Regions from separate parts of the Sulfobacillus thermosulfidooxidans genome, predicted to be linked through region 3. Evidence: riboswitches for the same ligand, from Rfam matches in the RefSeq annotation. Region 3 holds a riboswitch; each other region holds the start of a gene.
What was found. Region 3 has a riboswitch for S-adenosylmethionine ahead of metK (methionine adenosyltransferase). Riboswitches for the same ligand answer to the same signal wherever they lie in the genome.
Positions count from the first base shown of each region.

Region 1 (5,951 bases), 2.2 Mb from region 3:
AAGGCATGACGGGTGGGATTCCCTGAACGAGCATAGTCATAGGGGGGAGGATCCCAAGGATCCGCTTGATGATAGGTAGTCGCCCGGTAAATGGGAGGAGTGACTGCCTGAGTGGCCGGATCAATTTCGTAACCGGTATGCACAAACTGAGTGCGCTTGTCTGTAATCGCTATTCACTCCTTAAATGGTTCATAATGCGTATTCCAACATGACCTTTAGCGTAAGGCATTATCTAAATCCGTGAGCAGATCGTCAATGTGCTCAATGCCTACGGATAAGCGCATGAGTCCTGGAATAATGCCAAGTTGACGTCTCATTGGCTCTGGCAGTTCCCGGTGGGTTTCATTATAAGGATGCGTAATTAAGGATTCTACGCCACCTAAACTAACCGCTGGTAATATCACTTGAAGCCTGTCCATGACAGATGCATAGTCTTCAGGATGTGTGAGAACGAATGACAACATGGCCCCATAGCCCGAAGCCTGGCGTAAATGCCGTTCCTTCATATCATTGTCCGCGAGCTCAGGATAATACACGTGACGCACATTTTGATGATGGGATAGAAAATTAGCAATACGGCGGGCATTACTTTCTTGGCGATCCATTCGAATGGCAAGGGTTTTTAAACCGCGAAGAAGTAGCCACGCGTCCCATGGTCCTAAAACGCTACCCGTTGCATTGGTTAGTTCATTAAGTTTGTCATATTGTTCCGCGGTTTTACACACAATGGCACCCGCTAACACGTCATTATGGCCTGCCAAGTACTTAGTTGCACTATACACGACGTAGTCGGCTCCAAGTTCCAGTGGACGCTGGCGAACAGCGGTCATGAATGTGTTGTCCACTGCCAATTCGGCGTGATGTGCATGTGCAAGCTCAGCAAGATCCTCTAGAGGACTAATACGCAAAAGAGGATTACTCGGCGTTTCCACAATGAACAGGCGTGTTTTTGAGGTGATATGTTGTTTGACCTCGTCGATATCGCGGGTATTAACCATGCTCGACGCGATGCCAAATTTGGAAAAGATGTCAACCATGATACGGTAAGTGCCGCCATAGGCATCTTCAGTAATAATGACGTGATCGCCTTGTTGTAAAGTGTGCACCAGTGCAGTCAGCGCGGCCATGCCACTACTATAAAGGAGGGCTCCTGCACCATTATCTAACCGGTTAATCGCTTCTTGGGCCGCGTGCCGGGTGGGATTTTCGGTCCGGCTATAATCATAGGGACCTAATTCGGTTCCTGGATGCCGATATGTGACAGTTTGATAAATTGGTGTGCTGACGGCCCCATAGAGACGGTCCTGTCCGACTCCAGAGTGAGCGGCTAGACTTTCTAGATGCCAATCGCGAGATTCGTGTGCCGGCACGTTATTATCGTCCTTTCCATGCTGTTGAAATAAACTGCGTCACAGGTTTACGAAGTGAGAAAGCGATCGAGCATGTTGCGTATATTTTCATTATGATCACTTTCTTGAATGAGTTGTTGCAAGACCTCAGCAATCCAATCATCAAAACTTAGTGTTTCTGTCTTTAACACGACATCGTGCACGACTTTTTGCCGTAGCGGTTCCAGACGTCCGGCTTTGTGCTTCAGCATGTAATGGACATTATCGAATTCGAGAGTAATGGACGTAATGGAATTGTCTCGGGTGAACAACCCTGAATGACGTGTGACGTGTACGCGTTCGGGCAACGCTTGTTCAAACTTGTTTGCCAGTACCGATAGGAGAAGGGGGATATCATGACGAATATCCCGAATGCTCGCGGCTAAAATTTCAAAAGACATGCCATCATTTTGATCAGCCATCAATCACGCCTTCTTTCTCAAACGCGACGTTATCGTTTAAAACATGATGCCCGTGGCAATAATAGCCATAAGACGCAACAACGTATCATTTTCACCATCAGGTCTATTTTCCCGGAAGATGGCGTTGTCTGCAAGCGCTTCGTACGGAAGAGCACATTTTAACTATTTGACATTTCTTGACTTTTGATGTATGACAAAATTGTACAGGAGGTGAGTGATCTATGTATAACCGGACACCTTATACTTACTCAGTGGCTGATGGAATTAAAGGGTCTTTAATGGCTCGTACCTTGGGATATTTGGCTTTATTATTAGTCGTTCTCATGTTGGCGAGTTTATTTGGAGTTAGCTTGGGGTCATTAGGAATTTGGATGGGATTCATTGCGGCAATGGTAGGAACGATTTTCGTTTCGCGTAATCAAGCTAATGCCGGGGCTGCGTTGTTTTGGGGCATTGTTGTAGCCGCTGGTTTGGGAATTGCTATTGCCCCTATTCTTTGGTATGCCATCTTGTACCAAAATCATCTTTTTATTACGACACTAGGGGCTATTTTGGTGGCCATGTTGTTGTCCGCTGCCATAGTGTCATGGATTCCTTGGGACTTTTCGAAATTGGCGCCGATATTGTTTCTTGGTTTATTGATGCTTATCATAACGAGTTTGCTATCGTTTTTCTTACCAAGTATGTTCGGAGTCGTTGCTTCGCGAGCATATAATTTGATTGGTGTGGTTATTTTCACGGGGTATTTATTGCTTGATTTCTCGATTATGCGGTACCGGGGTCGCGCATTACCGACTAATGGGACAGCAATTGTCCTGGCGGTGTCACTGTTAGTGGATATCATCAATTTGTTCCTATTCTTGCTGCGTTTAGGTCGTCGTTAAACTATGGGTCATAGATTCTTCTTTGTCAACTAAGTCAATGGGGCCGCACCCTTTAACGTGCAGCCCTTTTTTATTAGGCTGGGCCTGACGTCACTTAATGAAAAACATCGACCCAGAGACTATGAACCGAATGGGAAATTTGGGCTAACACATAGGTAAGAAATGCTCCCAGCAGTGCCCGAGTTGTTTTCCATGTTTCTAATTCATGTTGGAGATTGCCCAGCTCTTTAATGACGAAACTTAGTTGCCATAATATCAAGGCGCCAAGAATGAAAATGAGCAGGAAAACACGACGCAGGATGAGACGGCTCCGCGACCTTTTAGATTTAGTAACCAAACCGCCATGTTGCCGATCCTTGGAAACCGATGACCCGGGAGAAGACATCGTACCACCTCCTAGATAGAAGCCTATCACGTATGGCAATAAATGGCAATTATAGATTTTTTCATTTGTCCTCTTGACCATACGGACAGGCCATGGTATTTTGCTAATCAATTCTATAGGAACACTTCTTATCCAGAGTGGCGGAGGGACTGGCCCGATGAAGCCCGGCAACCCCTTTAGGGTGGGTGCCAATTCCGGAAGAATACTTTGTATTCTTTAAGATGAGAAGAGCATTGCGCCTCTTCTCGTGATAGGCGCTTTTTTTATGGTCATGCGCATAAATGCACCATGCCGGATCCTAAGAAGATGAGACAAGCATGATAACCGATATTCACGGTATCAAATCATGCACGATAGGAGAGATACTGGAAAAATGAAGACGACTGTCATGGGCTCATATCCGAAAATTCCTGCGGGATCCGGGCCCAACGTACGTTCAGCCATTCAGCGATTCGAAAAAGGACTGTTGACTCCGAGCCAACTGTTTGACACCTATAGCCAAGTGATTGGCCGCGTAGTTGATCTCGCTGCTGAAGCGCAATTGGACCGGACAACCGATGGACAAATTCGCTGGTACGACTTATTTGACCCGGTTGTGCGAGACTTGGATAACGTACAAAGTGCCGGATTAATTCGTTTGTTTGACAACAATTTTTACGTGCGTCATCCTTTAATTACTGGCCGCCTGCAATATCAAGGAGGAACATTAGCGGCGTGGTCCCGGGAAGCGGCAAAACGATCTCCAGTGCCGGTGAAAGTGGCTTTACCCGGTCTGTTTACATTTCTCGAACTGGCGGAAGACAAAAGTTATGCGAATCAAGACGCTTTATTAGCCGATTTGATCGATGTCATGCGGTTAACCGTCAAGCATTTAGAGGATACCGGCATTGTTGAATTGCAGTGGGATGAGCCGGCCTTGGCCCGTAACGCTACGCTTTCTCAAAATCAAGTCGAAGAAGCCTATCGAGCTTTACTTGATCCCGGTATTTCCTTAGAACAATCGATTGCCCTATATTGGGGAAAGTCAAGCCCGTGGCTTGAACGGTTATCAGCGTTGCCGTTTTCACGTATTTATTTTGATGCAATCAGCGATCCCAGTATTTTAGATGTTTTATCTCAAACGGCGCTACCAATGGACGTAGGCGTCGGTCTTTTGGATGCACGGAATGTGCGGCTAGAAGAACCTCGTGAGGTCTTGCATCATCTTGAGCCGATTATTCGCAGACAAGGCGCTAGCAAAGTGTGGATTCACCCGAATTGTGGACTGGAATTTTTGCCTCCCGACAGGGCCGAGCAAAAGGTCCGTTTACTTAAAGATATCAAGACATTGATTAACGCTTAAAGGAAAGAAAGGACGGACCTTGATGGCAAAACATTTATTAACCACCAGTGTGGGAAGTTTTCCGAAACCTGGCAAGTTGATTACGGCACGTTCTCAATTTCGACGGGGCCAAATTTCGTTGGAACAGTTACAACAAGCCGAAGAGGAGGCAACACGCCAAGTCATTGCTTTGCAGGAAGAATTAGGCATTGACATTTTTGTGCACGGTGAAATGGAACGGGGCGATATGGTCGCCTATTTCGCTGAGAACTGGCAAGGATTTTCTGAATCGTTGCCGGTCCGTTCATATGGTAATCGGTACTATCGCAAGCCGATTGTGGAAAATGTGGTGGCCCTAGGGGATTCTGTTGGACTGACGGTAAAATCATGGCAAAAGGCCTCGCAAATGACGAATAAACCCGTGAAGGGAATGCTGACAGGGCCTTATACTATTTGCGACTGGTCATTTAACGCGTATTATCCCGATCGCCGTTCGTTGGTTATGGACTTGGCCCATTTAGTGCACGAAGAAGCGGTGGCATTGGAGAATGCCGGTGCTCAATATATTCAAATTGATGAGCCCGCTATTTCCACACGGCCTGAGGAGTTAGATTTGGCGATCGAAGCAATGGCCATTGTGACCAAGGGACTTCGTGCTAAAACAATCAGTCACATTTGTTATGGGGATTTCGAGACGATTTTACCCGGTCTCTTTGATTTGCCCGTCGATCAATTAGATTTGGAAGCGGCTAATCAACATTTTGCGTTGCTTGACTTATTGGGTCGTTATCGTTGGCCAAAATCTAAGGAACTAGCCTTAGGCGTTGTCGACGTGCATACTCACCGGATTGAGTCCGTTGACGAAGTCAAAGCGGGAATTCGCCGGGCATTAGAAATTGTTCCCCTAGATAATTTGTTAATTGATCCGGATTGCGGGTTAAAAACCCGGACTTGGGAAGAAGCTGAGCAGAAGTTGCGGGTAATGGCGCAAGCAGTACAAGAGGTCCGTGAAGAGGACGGGTTGCAGTGAAGACCTTAAGCCAAGTGCTGCAAGATGCGGGCTGGATTTTGGGTGACGGGGCTGTCGGAACCGCTTTAATGGATGAAGGGGTAGAGTCAATTGCTCTACCCTTAGTTCCCTTACGCCAACCCGACGTGTTGATGAATTTACACCTGAAATATCTGGAAGCCGGAGCACGACTAATCGAAACGCATACGTTTTCTGCTAACGGACATAAACTCGCAGCGCTGGGTATTGACGCCGATGTGGTGGAGTTAAATCGCCGGGCCGCTCAAATTGCCCGCCATGCTCGTGATATTTTTGGCGGCGAAGCATGGATTCTTGGCGTCGTGGGTCCTTTGGCCCAACCCGTTGATTCCCAGGTGATGCCTTCCGTACCCTATGCAGAGGCACTCGAATATTTTCGCCCGGTGGTTGCTGGCTTGCTAGCGGGTGGTGTTGATGGATTTATCGTTGAAACCATGTCCGACTTACCGACTGTGCGTGCTGCGGTTGAGGCCATTCGTTCTGAGACAAATCTGCCTATTGCC
Region 1 covers NZ_LGRO01000001.1:974,141-980,091, forward strand. The annotation lists gene AOA63_RS05125 (trans-sulfuration enzyme family protein) at 1-143, opposite strand, end outside; gene AOA63_RS05130 (trans-sulfuration enzyme family protein) at 216-1,370, opposite strand; gene AOA63_RS05135 (hypothetical protein) at 1,418-1,810, opposite strand; gene AOA63_RS05140 (Bax inhibitor-1 family protein) at 2,032-2,694, shown strand; gene AOA63_RS05145 (hypothetical protein) at 2,789-3,079, opposite strand; SAM riboswitch class I at 3,205-3,307, shown strand; gene AOA63_RS05150 (synthase) at 3,453-4,421, shown strand; gene AOA63_RS05155 (methionine synthase) at 4,444-5,430, shown strand; gene AOA63_RS05160 (bifunctional homocysteine S-methyltransferase/methylenetetrahydrofolate reductase) at 5,427-5,951, shown strand, end outside.
Region 1: another riboswitch for S-adenosylmethionine. It lies ahead of AOA63_RS05150 (synthase); the one in region 3 lies ahead of metK (methionine adenosyltransferase).

Region 2 (5,951 bases), 3.0 Mb from region 3:
CACAACCCACGTCATCACTGTCTGAATAGACAAAAAACACCCTCCTAAATGATGACCTTATTAAAAACGTTCGGGATGAACAATGACATACAGCAAGTAAATCATCAACGCCACAGAAATACCCAAAAGAATCCAATCCATAAAATATCCTCCTGACCTTACAATTTGCTCAAAAATTGGGTCAGCAATACCAATCCGGCAAATAGGATAATACTTAGCCCGATCATTTCGATGTCCAACACGCTAAATGCCCCTTTCTTTGCTATCAGCGCTGGGGTTGCCTTAGTATAGCAGCCCCATCATAAAGAAATCCGTAAAAACTCGGGGATGCAGCATAAAAAATGCGTAAAAAAATTGCCGATATCCATGGTATAGTCAAAGATATTCTAGCTGAACATCTAAGAGGTCCTAATATGCGTAAATCATCTTATCGAACATTGAGTCTGTCCCCAAGGCCTTGGCGATGGACAGCCACTCTTTTTGCCATGGCTGGTGTTGCCATTACTATCCTGTTGTTTCATCAATTTCTCTCGCCCCATTTACCGGCGAAATGGCACGATCCAGCATTGGCCATTATTCTCCTCATTGGGACAGGGTTTTTTTCGTATTTAGTGTTTGGCATGTTATCCCAGCAACAGACAGCTGTTTTGGAAGCCAATCAGCGTTTAGAAAAACAGCGTGATGGTCTTAACGCGCTGCGCGAAGCGTCCTATGCCATGACGACGGTTGGTGACTGGACGGATATTGTGCAGAATGTAGTGGATGTGGCACGACGGCTAACCGGGGCAAAATATGCCGCATTAGCCGTTCTCGAAGATGACGAGACCTATACAATCCGGCAATTTTTTACATCCGGGGTTAGTGCAGATCAAATTCACCAGATTGGACAATATCCTACTGGTCGCGGCCTCTTAGGAGAAGTCATTCGCCACAGGCGCCCTATTCGCTTGCAGCGTCTACAAGACCATCCGGCATCCATCGGATTTCCTCCCCATCATCCACACATGGAAAACTTCTTGGGATTGCCCTTATTGTATCAGAGTCAAGTTATGGGGCATTTATATCTCACAGAAAAGGCGGATGGTTTCACCGCAGACGATCAGGCCATTGTGGAGTTATTTGCTAGACAAGCAGCCGCCGTTATTGCGAATGCCCGTTTCTATCAGGAACGAGAAGTGTTCGCAACCCTTAAGGAACGGGAACGCATTGGACGAGATTTGCATGATGGCGTCCTTCAAACGCTTTATGGCATCACGCTGTCTTTGGACAATCTTGTCGATAGCCACGATACACTGGATGAGGCTACTGCCACCGAATTAAATCGCATTAGCGAGACCTTAGGATTATTAATGACAGAGATCCGCTTCTTTATTCAAAGTTTGGAGTCCACCTCGATTGACTTTCGCATTGCTCTGGCCGATATGCTACGCCGGCTTGGGCCCATGGATGATATCACCATGACATTCAACGACGAACGCTATTTGGAATTACATCCAGATAGAATTCATGATTTGCTCTTAAGCATCCAAGAAGCCGTTTCCAATGCCCGCATTCACGGACATTCCCATCACATTGTGATTGAATGGACGAGTACAGAGGAATTTTATCAGGTTACCATTAAGGATGATGGAGAAGGTTTTGTTTATCATCCCGACACAACCCACACGCATTTTGGCATCCGCAATATGACCAAACGGATCGAGCGATGGCATGGACAAGTTCACATTGATAGCCAGCGGCATGTCGGGACAACTGTCACCCTCCAGATTCCATGGCTATAATGATAATTAATTAGGGTTTCATGACTGATTAAAGGAGGCCCATGACCTATGGCCAATGATAACGCGATACGCGTAGCAATTGTCGATGATCACGAAGTGGTCCGCATTGGCTTACGCAATATGATTGAGCGCCAGGACGATATGAAACTCGTACAAGAATGGGATTCGGGAAAGGACGCGATTGAGCATATTCCCGGCCAAGTCGATGTCGTCGTGCTCGATGTCCGGTTACCCGACGTTAATGGTCTAGAAGTTTGTCGAATTCTTAAGACTAAGGATCCGCACCTTCAAATTATTATGCTGACATCATTCGGCGGACAGGATTTGGTGGTGGATGCGGTCAATGCTGGGGCCTCAGGTTATTTGCTCAAAGAAAGCCGCGGCCGAGCGGTTATCGACGGAATTCGCACAGTTGCTCAAGGTGGAGCATTATTTGGCCCGGAAGTCACGTCTCAATTGCTTGATCGCCTCCGTAATCCCAAAACAACAGTCGATCCTGTGGCGACACTTACCGCTCAGGAACAAAAGGTATTAGAATTGATTGCCCAAGGGCGGACCAACAAGGAAATCGGCCAATTAGTTTTTCTCAGCGACAAAACCGTAAAACATTATGTGAGCAATATTTTGAGCAAATTAGGGTATACGCGGCGTTCAGAGGCCGCGGCTCATTATGCCCGTTATATCGCTCAGGAAACAACCGAACAAAATTCGAATTAATCTTGACTAATTTATTCATATTTCCTATTCTAATTATCAATTATTCACCTCTTATGGAGAGTGGCGGAGGGACTGGCCCAATGATGCCCGGCAACCGGCCTAGATGGTTATGGTGCCAATTCCTGCAGCAATTTGCTGAGAAATGAGAGGCCGACACGCATTGCCGGCTTTGCCGGCTATTTTTTTTACACCATATGGGATTTACCCAACTCTTTAACCATTAAGGGGGCCAGAGAACACATGGATGAGCAGCAATGGGATATTGAAACGATGGCAATTCGCGCAGGATACCGCCCGGACCAAGAGACCTCCGCTATTGCCGTGCCGATTTATCAAACCGTGGGCTATGCTTTTCACGATGCTTCCCACGCGGCACGATTATTTAATCTTGATGAACCCGGCAATATTTACACTCGCATCATGAATCCGACCACCGATGTTTTAGAAAAACGTATTGCCCTGTTAGAGGGCGGCAAGGCCGCTGTGGCTTTTTCTTCCGGAATGGCAGCCATAACCGCAGCAGTACTCAATTTATGCCGAGCAGGTGATGAACTCATTGCCTCCACGTCGTTATATGGAGGCACTTGGACATTATTTACCTCAACTCTGGTGGATTTTGGCGTCACGGTGCACTTTATTTCGGAAGATCAATTGCAGGACGCTGATCGCTTGATTAATGACCGAACCCGTGGGGTATATGTGGAATCCATTGGCAATCCCGCATTAAATGTCACGGATATCCAGGCATGGGCAGAATTCGCCCATCGGCACAATATTCCTTTACTGGTCGATAATACCTTCGCCACCCCCTATTTAGAACGTCCCCTCGAGTATGGTGCAGACATTGTTATTCATTCTTTAACCAAATGGATTGGAGGTCACGGCACATCTCTTGGTGGCATTGTAGTCGATGGCGGCCGCTTTAATTTTAACACGGAGAAATTTCCGCAGTTTTCGCGCCCGGACCAAAGTTATCATGGACTCGTCTTTGGAGACCAGCCTAATAGTTACGCCACACGGTTACGGACTAAATTACTCCGGGATACCGGCGCAGCACTCTCCCCACTTAGCGCATTTTTGATATTAGTGGGTCTGGAAACCCTTCCTGTTCGCATGAAAGCAGCATCGCAATCCGCCTATTATTTGGCCACACAGCTACAAAAACATCCCATGGTAAGTTGGGTAAACTACCCAGGTTTACCTGGTAACCCGTCTTATCCGTTAGCGCAAAAATACCTTCGCTCCGGTTATTTCGGAACTATGCTAAATTTTGGTGTAGTCGGCGGACGGCAAAATGCTGAAGCCGTCATCAATGCCCTCAAATTATGGCTCCTTGTAGCCAATGTCGGCGACGTTCGTTCCATGGCCATCCATCCCGCCTCCACCACTCATCAACAGTTGTCTGCTGAAGAGCAAGAACTCGCCGGAGCAGGTGGTGACTTGATTCGTCTATCTGTCGGGTTAGAAAGTGCCGAAGATTTATGGCATGACCTTGATCAAGCGCTATATTCCATTTCAGTTCCTGCAAACCCAATCCCTCACGCATAAGTTGTAAACTTCGGCACGAGAATAACGGCATGACACAGTCAAAACTTTGGCAGTCGACGCCGTTTTGGGCATTATCCCTTGGTCTTTTTCTCAATTCGTATATTTACGGTGTGGCCGCCTCTCAAGCGGTGTGGCTTAAAAGCCACACCGTCCTTCTTTTAGCTTGGGGCCCACTTCTTCTCGCATTGGGTATTGGCCTAGGAGGCGTGTTAGCCGACTATCTGGGCCGCTTAAAATTATTAATGGGAACACCTGTGCTGTATTTCAGCGGATCTTTACTAATTTTATGGCGTCCCCATATCATCGGCCTTTTAATCGGATCTTCCCTCCTCTTAATTGCTGGGGGAATAGAAAGTAATACGCTGTTAACTTACGCCCAAGAATTAATCACGCCCGGCTTACGCGTCCAGGCACTATACACGGAGCTCAATTTCGTCAATTTGGGGGGATTTGTGCTAGCTATTTATACCTGGATTGCGCCCAAATTACCGGCGTCTTTCCGTCAAAATGCGGTGGCCATTGTGCCACTTTTGTTGTCCGTACTCTCTTGGATCGTGAGATCACAACTCGTTGAGTCCGCCGCGTGGAAGCGTCACCGAGGTCAAAGCATTACCTATGCACAATGGGTCAAATTTTTCCCTCGTTTGCTGGTGTCATCCGCGTTTTCTCTCACCAACACGTCAGGCTTTTCATTATTGACGTATGCTTTTGGCACGGTCTTTTTCCCGCACATTTTTCCTGTCTTCCTCCTAATCAGTACAGGTACTGCGGTGGTGATTGGCCTAAGCGCACCGGTAGTGGCCAAATGGCCCGTAAACCGGTTTCTCGTCTATGCCTATCTATTATCTGCTGTGTCTGCTACCGTCCTACGTCTTCACCCTTATCCGAAGGGTGGGCTCTTTTGGTTTGTCATCATCACATTAAGCGCGGGAACGTCTTTGAGTTATCTCGGAGAGGACACATTTAAATCTGCCCATTGGCCCGATTTTTACCGGAGCCGCTTTACCGCGATTTCTCGCATCATCGGTCTCAGCGGCTATACCTTGATTCTTTGGGCTTTAAACCGCCAAGCGCTGAATATCTTTCTTACAGTAATTGCGGGACTTTGGTGGATAGGATTTTTGAGCGCGCTGATATGGCACGTCTTCTACGGGACAGATTGGGCACAGGAACAGGCTCCAAAATCGTAATACGGAATGAATCAACCTGATGAACTTGTTTAATGCGCCAACATGCTTTAGTAGCCAGGATTTTCAATAGACGCAAAGAATATAATCGTCCGTGATGAGTCGTCATCTGTACTTCAATGCTAAATAACTGGGCCCAGAGATCTAAATCAGCGTCGGTGGTCACCAACACCATCCGGGTGGATTTATGGCTAGCGTGCCTTAACCGCTTCAAAAGCGTTAAGGTTGTTTCAACCGAAAAATTTTCAATCAACCGAATCAGACTAATGACATCAAATGTGCCATTCGGCAAAGACTGGACAATATCTCCGGCCCATAAGGTAATATGGGGATGTTTTAAGTGCTTGGCAACGCGCGCAATGGTATCAGGCGTATCGGCCATCGTCACTTCGACCCCGGAATTGGCTAAAGTCTCTGCTAATGTCCCACTGCCGCCGCCAACGTCCATCCACCTCATGGGATTGGATATCGGCACATACTTCAAAACATACATATTGATTGGCCAGCTCGACTCTCGCAAACGGTCATTTTCTGAGGATTGAATACACGATGTGATTGCCGGATGTGAATCATGACTCGCCAAGTTAAGCCATCGTCTCATCGTATCCATACGATGGATCCGGCGTGCATGCCCTGATGTGCCGACCCAATACCATTTATCTGCCAATTTCCGGACATAGCCTAAATTGTTGAGAATTGAAAACAAGGATTGCCAAGA
Region 2 covers NZ_LGRO01000001.1:169,510-175,460, reverse strand. The annotation lists gene kdpA (potassium-transporting ATPase subunit KdpA) at 1-33, opposite strand, end outside; gene kdpF (K(+)-transporting ATPase subunit F) at 61-141, opposite strand; gene AOA63_RS00850 (GAF domain-containing sensor histidine kinase) at 414-1,781, shown strand; gene AOA63_RS00845 (response regulator) at 1,830-2,498, shown strand; SAM riboswitch class I at 2,547-2,647, shown strand; gene AOA63_RS00840 (O-acetylhomoserine aminocarboxypropyltransferase/cysteine synthase family protein) at 2,739-4,046, shown strand; gene AOA63_RS00835 (hypothetical protein) at 4,076-5,236, shown strand; gene AOA63_RS00830 (methyltransferase) at 5,133-5,951, opposite strand, start outside.
Region 2: another riboswitch for S-adenosylmethionine. It lies ahead of AOA63_RS00840 (O-acetylhomoserine aminocarboxypropyltransferase/cysteine synthase family protein); the one in region 3 lies ahead of metK (methionine adenosyltransferase).

Region 3 (5,951 bases):
GCTTAAGCTAGCCGGTCATCCTACGGCCATGACGCACTAGCCTATCTGTAGGCTTCACTCAAGTCCCGTACTTTTCATCTTCTAAAACAAGCCCTTGTCGTTAATCGGCAAGGGCTTTTTTGGTTCGATGTATGAAAAAAAGCGTTTGGTGGAACAATCTGGTAGAGATTCGTTGCCAGGGGGGTTAAAAGTGAAAAACGGGATACGTAATGGATTGTGGATTGCTGGGATTGGATTTGTGTTGTGGATGGGAGCGAGTGTTAGGGCGGCCGCATTGTCCCCGGTCATGACGGCTTTTCAAGCTACCAAAGCCCATCCCCAAGGATTTAGCATTAACGGTTGGGTCCAATTGCCACGGTCGCAAAGTCAACAAAATCTTGTCGATATCGTTCGTCACTTATCCGATCAAACGCACATACGGGGAACCGTGCAGTTCGAACAAGGCACGGGATATCAAAAGGCATCAATCAGGCAGCATGTTGCGGGATTCTCCAGCGAACTCATCGCCGAACGTCTATCCTCTGGAGCCACATACGTGGTCGTTGACCGGGTAGGGAGTCAAGGCTTTGAAGGATTAAATGAAAGCCTTGGTTTGGTCCGTCACGTCTTATCGCGTTATGGGCCCTTACATCTGGCGTTTACGCTTCAAGGCACCTTACCCGAGAACTTGTCCCAGGCTCAAGAGAACCAGGTCATTAACCAGGCGTTTCAGGCCATTGGTGCTAAGAAAGTAAATGGAATCGAAACGCCTCAGTATGTTTCGGTGGCGGGGGATAGCGGATTCATTGCCCAGCATGACAGCTTACAAGGTCATCCCGTTAATATTCAAGTGGCCTTGAATTACAACACATACTGGCACGCCGAACAAGTAGATGTAGGGACGCCTCTAGTTACCGTCACTTACTAACCGGGTTTGAATTGGGAGTTCCTGGGCACACTGGAATTAAGAGGATATGAATCCTCGGTTGCCAAGTGCATAAAGAGTGGAGGAACAAACGAATGGCGAATCGTCGTCTCACCCTGGTCGGTATTATTGGCGGCGTTGCAGTGTTGGGTGGCGGTCTTTTAACATTGGCTTTGACACACCGGTCTGCCCATCCTGTTACCGTGCCAGTAGCGCACTCACCCTCTTCTACGGCCAAAAATCATGGGGCCCAGCTTAAATCGCAAGCCAGTAGCACGGCAGCGCCTTTAATGATGCCGGTCAATGGGGCTATATCGAATCCTTTTGGGTGGCAATATTCGGGCGCGTTAAATGAATGGTATTACAACCCCGGTATCACGATTTCGGCCAAGGCAGGAACGCCGGTTCACGCCGCTTGGGGCGGAGTGGTCACCCAGGTCGAAAATGTGAACCATCAAGGGTTGTCGGTCACTATCAAGGATGGCGACCAATATGAGACGGTCTACGGTCATCTTGGTAGTGCGAACGTCAAAGCGGGCGAAATGGTGAAACAAGGACAGATTATTGGGACGGTAGGAGGCAGTAGTATTTATAGCCATCAACCGGGATCCCATTTAGACTTTGATGTGTATCACGGATCAATGGCAACCAATCCGGAAGGATATCTCCATCCTTCATCCTGACCATCCCATGAAATGCCAGAGCAGGAATCTTTGCTCTGGCATTTATTTTTTTTGCGGCCATATACTCTACCAAGTTCGGGGGGAGAAAGGGGCCGGAAATGTGAAGGATCATATCTGGCAACGTGTTGTGGACATCGGAAACTACATTTTAAACAACGGGGCAACCGTGCGAGATACAGCCAGAGTATTTGGCGTCTCGAAAAGTACTGTCCACAAAGACGTCACCGAACGATTGCCAAAAGTTAACCAAAAATTGGCCAATGAAGTCAAAAAAGTCTTAGAATTCAACAAAGCCGAGCGTCATCTTCGCGGTGGGGAAGCTACTCGCCAAAAATTCCTCACGAATCGTCCGGGATAACATGATATCCAGGACTGAGAGCCGGGGGACCTATTGCGCCCCCGGCGAGAACTCGTGATTTCACCTCTATGGACTTAAAATCCCCATGCGTGTAACCCACGGTATTCTCCCCATGACGTGAGTGGGATAGGCTTTAGCGATAGCGCACATGCTACCTAAAGAGCAGACCTTTTGGTATTTTTCTAGTTGACACAAAGAAAGTCAGACTATATACTCGGAAAGACAATTAATCATTATGCTCTTATCGAGAGCGGCGGAGGGACAGGCCCGATGAAGCCCGGCAACCGGCAAATTATTGCCACGGTGCCAATCCCGACCCCTTTTTTGGGGACGGATGAGAGATGCAGCCGAACCTCTTCTCTCTGAAGGGGATTTTTTGTGTATAAGGGCATGAAGAAGGAGGCACGTAATTGGGGCGCAATTTTCTTTTTACGTCGGAATCGGTCACCGAAGGGCATCCCGATAAAATTGCTGATCAGATCTCCGATGCTATTTTAGATAACATTCTCGCGGAAGACCCAGTGGCGCGTGTTGCCGCGGAAACGGTCGTTACCACGGGAATGGCTCTCGTGGTTGGAGAGATTTCCACAACCACGTATGTCGATATTCCGCGGACGGTGCGAGAAACGATCCGCGCCATTGGTTATACGCGCGCCAAAATGGGTTTCGACGCGGATACGGTTTCGGTGTTGACCTCTATTGACGAACAATCTCCCGATATTGCCATGGGCGTCAACCAGGCTTTGGAAATCCGCGAAGGCTCAGATGATGCGCGTGCATTAATCGGCGCAGGGGATCAAGGCATGGTCTTTGGATTCGCGTGTAATGAAACCCCTGAGTTAATGCCACTACCGATTTCTCTTGCCCACCGTTTGTCATACCGTCTAGCGGAAGTGCGAAAATCTGAACGCGTGCCGTTTTTGTGGCCGGATGGCAAAACCCAGGTGACGGTACGCTACGAAAACGATAAACCTGTTGGCATTGATACCGTTTTGATTTCCACCCAGCATCAAAGTTCAGTGAGTTTACAAACGGTTACGGAAGCCGTTATCGAAGAAGTGGTCAAACCCGTGGTTGCTCCCGATTGGGACTTATCGCACACGCGGATTTTAATCAATCCCACCGGTCGCTTTGTGATTGGCGGACCGCATGGTGATTCCGGACTGACCGGCAGAAAAATTATTGTTGATACCTATGGAGGCTATGCCCGCCATGGGGGCGGGGCCTTTTCCGGCAAAGATCCGACTAAAGTGGACCGTTCTGCATCGTATGCGGCCCGTTGGGTGGCAAAAAATTTGGTAGCTGCCCAGTTAGCTGATAAAGCGGAAATTCAAATCGCTTATGCTATTGGAGTGGCTCAGCCCATTTCCGTGATGGTGGATACTTTTGGTACAGGACGTTTACCCGATGATGTCTTAGCGGATATTGTCCGTCAGGTCTTTGACTTGCGCCCCTTAGGAATTATTGAAGATTTGGATCTGCGGCGTCCTATCTATTTGCAAACGGCCGCATACGGCCACTTTGGTCGTACCGATGTCGCATTGCCATGGGAACAAGTTAACCGCGTTGATGCGTTGTTAGCCAAAGCCCAGGTCAATCCTAGACGGTAAGCATGGGCATGATTTCCACAGACTGCTCGTATAATGGGACAGAATGTGGAAAGGAGAATGTCCTGTGACCTGGTGGGGAGCTCTTGGTTTAGCACTATCGCTTTACGGTGCAGTGGTGGCATTAGAGTGGGTATATTCGCGAATTTTGCCATGGCCTGGACTTGTGCCGGCTGCGATCACGGTAGTGTTGTATGTGCGCGATCAAGAGAATATTTTGGAACGTGCGGTATCCGATTTGAGTGAAGTCTGGGAAGATGCTGCTTGGCAACGTTGGGACATGGAAATTCTTATTGTGGATGGGGGATCGAGCGATCAAACCTTGGCAATCGCCAAGCGGCTTGAACGCCGATTCCCTTTTATTATCGTAACACCTTCTCGTCTTGATAAAGGACAAGTATTAGATATGTGCCGCCATGATGTGATTATATGGATCGATTTAACTCACATGAACCCGTATGTGCCTCTTGCCACCTTAAAATCACTGTTACGGCATAGTGAGCCCGTGATGATTCGCTCAATAGGCTAATGATGCTTTTTCTTGGCTGCGATATTATCAGTGAATGGAGATGATTTGCAGGAATCTGGTGATATTTCACGAATATATAGCCAAATAATTTTGCCATAAACAGCACTGTTCGTTTGAAATAAGAAAGGAACTCTGCATGCTGCGACGGATATCCCTTATCCAAGTGTACTTATGGCTTTTAACGGTTTTGGGCCCGGTTTTAATCCTTGTTCATGGACTTAGATGGGCACCGCATATTTGGGGTGTCGTCATCGTGGGGGCCATCATGGTGGCGGCGTCCACGCTGTGGCCTATTAAACTGGGACAAGGCTCCATCACTTTGGTCAATGCCGGTTATTTCTCCGTATTTCTTATCGGTGGCACCATTCCGGCTGTTGTCGCAGGGTCAATAGGACAGATGCTCGGGTGGATCAAGGGATTTAAGGGGATTCGCTCGCTGGCTAGTTGGAGTATTTTTTCTGTTAGTGTTTTGGCGGGAGCTTCGGTCTTTCACCGCTTTTCTCCCTTGTGGGTACAAGCCACTATGTTTTCTCTTACCTTTTTGTTCATTAATAATATGCTTGTCCTGGTTTATTATTTAATTCAGGATAATAGTGCGAAGACATGGCAATTGTTTGGAGAAGGATTGTTGTTTGATTTGTTGAGCTGGGTGATATCGGCCCCGCTCATTTTAATTTTTGTGCTGCTGCAAAAAGCTTATCATACACCTGGTGCGATTTTGGCATTTTTCCCATTTTTATTGATTACGCTACTTTTAGGTCTCGGATACAATCTTTATAAGACCCATAAAAACACGCTCACTGCAGTGCGTGTTGCTCAAGAAATCGCCACGGCCGGCTCCCCGGAAGATGTCTACCGCAGCATGGAAAAAGGAATCCGTGAAACCTTCCCGAGTAGTGTGTTGGTCATGTACCAGAAAATTCCTCATCGACTGGCCGTGCGCAGGGTCCATGTGTATTATCCTTTCGATGAACCTCCGCCATACAAAGAAGAAGTTTTGGCGTCGGAGGGTATCACGGGGTGGACGATTGAATCCCGATCCAGTGAACTAATTGATGATGCAGAAACCGTGATGGGGCGATTTGTGAATCCCCGTATTCCTCGCGCCATGCGGTCGGTGTTATTGCTACCTATGGTCACGGATCGTCTCTTGATCGGATTGATGGTGGTGGCTCATCCCGAACCCCATCAATATGGTCCGCCTGACCTGCGCCTCGGCCAAATTTTGGCGACGCAAGCGGCTGTCAGTCTCCGCAAAATCGATCTGTTAGCCGAAACTCGCCATTTGTCAGCCAAGGACCCGTTATTGGCGGGCCTGTATAATTTTCGTTATTTTCAAGAGGTGCTAGACCGGGAAATGCGGTTAGCTGAAGAAGAAGGAACTGATTTTGCGGTGCTCTTTTTTGATGTGGATCACCTCAAGTTTGTCAATGATACCTACGGGCATCTTATGGGGGATCGGTTATTACAGCTAGTGGTGGATACGGTGCGTTTGGAAATTCGTGAACATGACATTTTAGCCCGTTATGGGGGTGATGAATTTATTCTCTTATTACGCCGGGCCAGTCAAAAAGCGGCGCAAACGGCCATGGAGCGCATTCAGCTTAAAGTCGCCCAGTGCCAACTTGACACCGTTCCCATAAGGCTGGGGATTTCTGTTGGCTATGCTCATTATCCCAGTGACGGACTGGGGGTAGAACAATTACTGTCTATTGCTGATTCGCGCATGTACCAAAATAAGGTACAAAGGCGGATTGAACGCGGGGCTATCAACGGCGCTGACGCAATTAACAGACCAAATATCCCCAGCGAAAAAGCTTGATAATACTTTTATCAACAGACTTATCCCCATAATCCACAAGGAATAATC
Region 3 covers NZ_LGRO01000001.1:3,173,206-3,179,156, forward strand. The annotation lists gene atpC (ATP synthase F1 subunit epsilon) at 1-40, shown strand, start outside; gene AOA63_RS15455 (YwmB family TATA-box binding protein) at 191-907, shown strand; gene AOA63_RS15460 (M23 family metallopeptidase) at 1,000-1,587, shown strand; gene spoIIID (sporulation transcriptional regulator SpoIIID) at 1,688-1,945, shown strand; SAM riboswitch class I at 2,184-2,286, shown strand; gene metK (methionine adenosyltransferase) at 2,356-3,555, shown strand; gene AOA63_RS15475 (glycosyltransferase) at 3,620-4,081, shown strand; gene AOA63_RS15480 (sensor domain-containing diguanylate cyclase) at 4,218-5,903, shown strand.

Region 4 (5,951 bases), 1.5 Mb from region 3:
ATCGCTGAAAATCTATAAGGCGGTCCGAATGGGATGACTACGCCTAGTGTCCTATTACTCGATGTATTACGCACGGGGAGTGTCGACCACATCGATTTTCTGAGCCAGACGGTGGCGAGGTTCTTACAGCAATTGATGGACGCCGACGCGGCCCAGCAGATTGTCACGGATTTGCAGCACCTTCACCTTGACCGATGCCAACAACGAAATCAGTCGCGGATGGCAGAGTGTAGGCAATTGGCCAGACTATTGGATTAATTTGTACGACTACCACCTAAATGATTCAAAAAAGAACATTAACGCCTCACCGACATCAATTAATTTCGGTAACGACAGTTTTCTTTGACTTTACATGGAATCATTACGACGATGTTAACGCTCCGAATACCTAAAGGAGGCTTACTGATGCGCCGGAACCGGGGATGGGTTATGCTCGCGTTAGCTCTTCTAATCATCACAACCGCTTGTGGCCGGGGGCCAACCACCGGGATACCCGAACCATGGCCGTCGGCAAAGCATTGGATGGTAACGTATGCCCATCCCGCCAAGCAGGTTTCGTTTATTGGAGCGGCCGCGAATACCGGGACGGGATTCCAAGGTATGATGGTGTTCAACACGGATAGCTCTGTAATGTTTACGATAGGTTCTCATCAGGTACGAGTGCCTGGAGGGTCGACGGTCTACGTAACCGTCAGTCCAACGCACCAACACCCCGTTATTGCGGTTTCATACCGCAAGTTACACGGACACAAATGGTATCCCATATTCAGAATTCCGAAAACCGTCCGTAGCTCCAATGTAGGGCAGCGCCACAACTAGCCAGTAATTATGCCAGATCCCTCAATTTATTGATGAGGTCAATGGCACCTTGGCCTTCGACGCGTTGAAGGCCAATTTCCTGGCTCCATAGTGGATGATCCGTTATTTATGGCTGGGGAAGACATTCACGGATGTGGTCAATTCGACAGGTTTGAGTCTTCTGAAGCCATTGTTGCCACCACGGATTCGGTCCGTGTCACGGGCATTCATTAAGATATACATGTAATGGTACAGGTTTACCGTAAGAATCGGAGGCCATGCGGCGAAAACTCGTCCAATTTAGCCGGACAGTGGGTGAGTTATATCAAGGTTAGCAGTTTTTGGCCCTGATCTCCGACCATGTCGGATTCGCTCAAAGCCCCTCTTTACTATGCCATCTCAGATCGGTGAATCACCAACTTGCAGTGGGGATTTTTTACTATCGCTCACCTAATGGGTTTATACCACAATTCTCTTAACGCCAACCGTTTCGAAAATCACCTTATCACTGAGCAGACACTGACAATCCTGGCATTGGTTTCTGAATTTCACGTCTTTTTCCGGCACTGGTTATGACAATATACCAGGGGGCATTGACCCTGACGATCCAACACATTATCCCGTTCGTTGATGTCCCTTGCCTACTAATTATCTGAAGGATTTGACACTATGTGTGCAGCTTTTATCATCGATCTTCGGACGCTTACTTCACGGTGCCTCGACTGCAAATCGTTCCGTCACTGCTGAAGCCAATTCTCTCTCTGGCTATGGACGTTACTCACACAACGCCTTTTGCCGTGTGCTTGGGATTTAACCGAAGGAAATCCACACGGTGTGGGCAGAACCTCGGTTTAAGCATGCCTCTGACTAACCGTGCCATTAGTAACCTGAAAAAATTTTTCAATTGGTTTTGTAATGGTTATCATGTTACGAGATCTATATCTTGATCTTGCACCTACGCCTTAGGATAATGAGATGTCGCCACGGTCGGTGGGAAACGCTGCCTATGAGATCCGGTATTTGCCATGGCATAACTCGAGAGATCGCTATAACACAAGTCGGCTGGACGAACTCACCTCGCTCAAGCCGTTTGATACTTGTATGCGGCTATCACCGATTATCTCGGCTTTCAGTCTTGGAACGACGAAAACAAAGTCATGGTGCGGACTCCCTGTGGAAATCCCGATAACTAAGAACTCTCGCGGTCGGGAAAGAGATTGACGCAGACGCAGAAGTTCGCCGGATTCTCATAATGTGGGTTATCCGATTTTCAGAAGACTACGAGCTGGTATCGGGTATTGCGAGACTGCTAACGCGGGGGGCAATGAGGTCTAAAGCTTCTCTCGACGGAGAATGACCTTGCCAATACCAATACGAGGAAGATGCTTCAGGAAATCTATCCAGAAAACATAATCGTGGTTAATAGTGAGGTGGCTCAAGCATTGACGGAATGGCTTGGAGGCGCAGACTTTGGTACCATGTACGCTCTTCGCGATGTAGCCAGTCGACAACCTAGCGATGTTACCGACTGCCTGTTGTGGTTAGTGTCCCAATCGGGTCAGTCCATCACGGGAATCATTCAGGTTTTGGATGTAGGGTCTTCGCTATGAAGGAGCGTTCCAAGGAATCGACTATTAAATACTATGTTGTGATGGCCCTGCGTTCTCTTGCTGATGGAATGCGAACGGTATTAATACCAATCATGGCGGCCAACGTTACTAACGCCGATGTTGGGGTAGCTGCGGCAACAGCGGTTTTGAGGGTGCCGTGGTTAATTTTCGGCTTGCCATCTGGAGTCCTCATCGACCGTGTCCACAAACGACGGCTGTTTTTGGGCGGAGCTCTGTGTCTTTCCGCGATAAGTGGGGCAATGGGCCTTGCTATCTGCGAGGGCAAAGAAACTCTCCTAGTGGTTCTTTTCGCGGCCCTCCTTATGGGATTTTTGGACGTTATAATGGATAACTTAGCGCAAATAATGCCTCGACTTGTATTCGTTAAGGAGCGTTTATCCGAAGTTAATTCTAAAGTTTCTCTTATCCTAACGATATTTGCCTTCTTGGCGGGGCCAATTGCAGCTCCTCTATTGTTCAGGTTCTCTGGCAGCGGCACGTGGGCACTCATCGCATTATTGTACGCATTGGGTGGACTCGTTGTCATGGGATTGCCAGGAGCTTGGGTGCCAGAGGCCGACCGGCATGGATCTAACCTCTCGGGGGTATTGCAAGAATTAAGGTCCGGGATGACATGGCTTTGGCAACATGCATCAATTCGCACCTTGGCTCTCGGGTCTTTCGGACACAACTTTTTTGGCGGAGGCACTACGGCACTGCTCGTTTTGTTGGCGGAGCATACGCTTCATTTGGGAAGCACCGGTTACGGCCTATTGATCGCTGCCAGTTCCCTGGGTGCGACCCTGGCATCTAGCATCACAAGTCGTAAGTCTTCGTTTCTTCGCTCAAGGTATCTTCCAGTTGCCAACTTTATTATCGGGGCATCGGAATTGACCCTGGGATTGGTTCGTTTCGCCCCTATCGCTTTTTTGGCCATGGCCGGACAGGGGGCAGCAACCATCATATGGAACATCATAACGGTCACGATGCGTCAGCATGAGATTCCCGAGGCCCGCATAGGCACGATTAACGGAGCGTACCGGTTTATCGCATGGTCAGGAATGCCTGTTGGCGCGATAGCCGGAGGGTTTGTTGCCAGCGCATGGGGCATTACGACACCGTTTATTGTTTCAGGAATTGCCATTATGTCCCTTTCTCCGTGGCTGTACAAAGCGCTTGTTGCTCCGCTCCTTGAGTCCAGAAGTAAGGTGCTGCGGTAATGAATCAATCAGTGAACGTTCCCCGAGTATTAAATTGGTGATAGTCGAGCGGAAAAATATCCCAAGGAATGGAGCATTGCACAGTACCACGCGATCGTTATGTTGTCGACGTCCCCCTGTACAAGTACTGGCTTAGGAGGATAGCGAATCCTAGACGAGGGGGAGAGCAGATATCTTCTGCGCCATAGCTAAGCTGTCTCCGTCAGGGCTCAGGAACTATATAACTATAAATGGACGGTCGGTTACCGCAGACATAGCAGCATGGTTGGCGAGCAGCGAATTGACGCGGTTACTGGTTGGTTTGGACTTTCCCTGTCCACGGCAACATGACGATAGTTGTGTCAAGTTTGGAAGTGATTACGACGACATCACTCAACTACTGAAGATAGTAGTGGCTGACCATGGGTCACTGGGGAGCCAGGTGCGGTCCCTTGTGCGATTACGAACAATGGCCTGATATTTGGCTAAAGACAATGCTTATCATGGAATTCTCCTGCATGTGACGCCGCGTCATTGATCTAGTTAACACATCCCTCGTTTTGAGTACTTTTTTGTGAGTCATATCGCCATATTGCTGAATCCGGCGAGATATGTTAAAGTGCATTCAATTGTTAAAACCTCTTATCGAGAGCGGCGGAGGGACTGGCCCAATGAAGCCCGGCAACCCCCAGATGATTATCGTCTGGTTGGTGCTAATTCCTGAAAGACAAAGTCTTTCAAGATGAGAGGGAACGGGTATCGCCACCCCTCCCTCGATGGGAGGATTTTTTATGAACATGAGGAGGCGTTTACCTTGAGCCAACAATGGCGAAGGAATACATTATTAGTTCATGCGGGAACTCCTGCACTAGGCGACATCGAGCCTACCGCGTTACCCATTTTTCCGTCAACCAGTTATCGTTCTCGCTCAGCCCAAATGTTAGATCAACTAATGGGTGGAGAAATCGAGGGCTTTTCCTATGCCCGTCATGCTAATCCCAATGTGGAAGCTTTAGTTGATGCTATGAAGCAACTTGAACGGGCCGAGACCGGAATTGCGACGGCTTCGGGAATGGCGGCCATTGATGCGGCTGTATATGCCACTCATGTTGAACCAGGGGATACGCTCTTAGTCAGTCAAGATGTGTATGGCGCGTCGTTGAATCTGTTAAGCACCGTGTGGGGTGAAATGGGGGTGAAGGTAGTCATTGAAGACTTTACCGACCTCTCTCATTTTCAGAAACTTCTTCAGCTTCACAAGCCGCGAACGGTTTTAATGGAAACATTGTCTAATCCCTTGTTAAAAGTATTGGATATTCCGCAAATTGTTGGCTTAGTTCATAGTTTAGGTGCTCAACTTATCGTGGACAACACCTTTACCACACCGCTCATCATGCGGCCTCTAGAATGGGGGGCTGATCTTGTGGTGCATAGTGCAACTAAATATTTGGGTGGACATGGAGATGCGATGGGCGGTATTGTTCTTGGGCGAGAAGAATATCATAATCGTCTTCATCAATATTTAAAGTTGCGCGGGGCGGTATTAGGTCCTTTTGAAGCATGGTTGATTCACCGGGGACTCCGCACGCTGGGCGTTCGTTTCGAACGGCAGTGTCACAATGCCGCCAAATTGGCCCGGATTTTACAGGAATCCCAGATGTTTACCCGGGTCTTCTATCCCTTATTTGTAGATCACCCGACGCATACGGTGGCAGAACGACTGTTGCCAGCGGATTTGGGTGGGGCGGTGGTTACCCTAGACTTAGGCGGCGGTAAAGAGGACGTGTTTCGATTTTTGGACCATCTTCAACTCGTCGCTTCAGCGACAACGGTTGGGGATATCTATACCTTATGTCTGTATCCTTTAATTGCTTCACACCGGAATCAAACACCCGAAGAACGAGCCAAAATGGGGATTACGGATAGTATGGTTCGGATTTCAGTAGGATTAGAAGATCCCGAAGATATCGCTTTAGATTTGATTCAAGCGGCATCGGCCGTGCGTATTTCCGATTCGTTGGTCACACAAAAAGAATAGGCGAGATTTTCGCCTATTCTCGTTCTGTGTCAATGAAAATATCATTTCCTTCAACTTTGACCGGATATGTCCGAATGGGAGCATAAGCGGGAAAATGCTTGGCTTCGCCCGTTCGGACATCAAATTGTCCGCCATGGCGAGGACAATGAATTAAATACCCTTTCAAATCACCTTCAGCCAACGAGGCCTCGGCATGCGAACACAAATCATCTGTCGCGAAATATTGGTCTTTCACCCGATATAATGCAACATCTTCGTTATCCAATACGACCAGCAAGGGGTTTTGCTCTTTCAGGTCTTCAACCG
Region 4 covers NZ_LGRO01000001.1:1,636,485-1,642,435, reverse strand. The annotation lists gene AOA63_RS08280 (hypothetical protein) at 34-258, shown strand; gene AOA63_RS08275 (hypothetical protein) at 406-819, shown strand; gene AOA63_RS20360 (hypothetical protein) at 910-1,032, shown strand; gene AOA63_RS08270 (hypothetical protein) at 2,214-2,408, shown strand; gene AOA63_RS08265 (MFS transporter) at 2,405-3,628, shown strand; SAM riboswitch class I at 4,247-4,356, shown strand; gene AOA63_RS08260 (trans-sulfuration enzyme family protein) at 4,422-5,645, shown strand; gene AOA63_RS08255 (non-heme iron oxygenase ferredoxin subunit) at 5,659-5,951, opposite strand, start outside.
Region 4: another riboswitch for S-adenosylmethionine. It lies ahead of AOA63_RS08260 (trans-sulfuration enzyme family protein); the one in region 3 lies ahead of metK (methionine adenosyltransferase).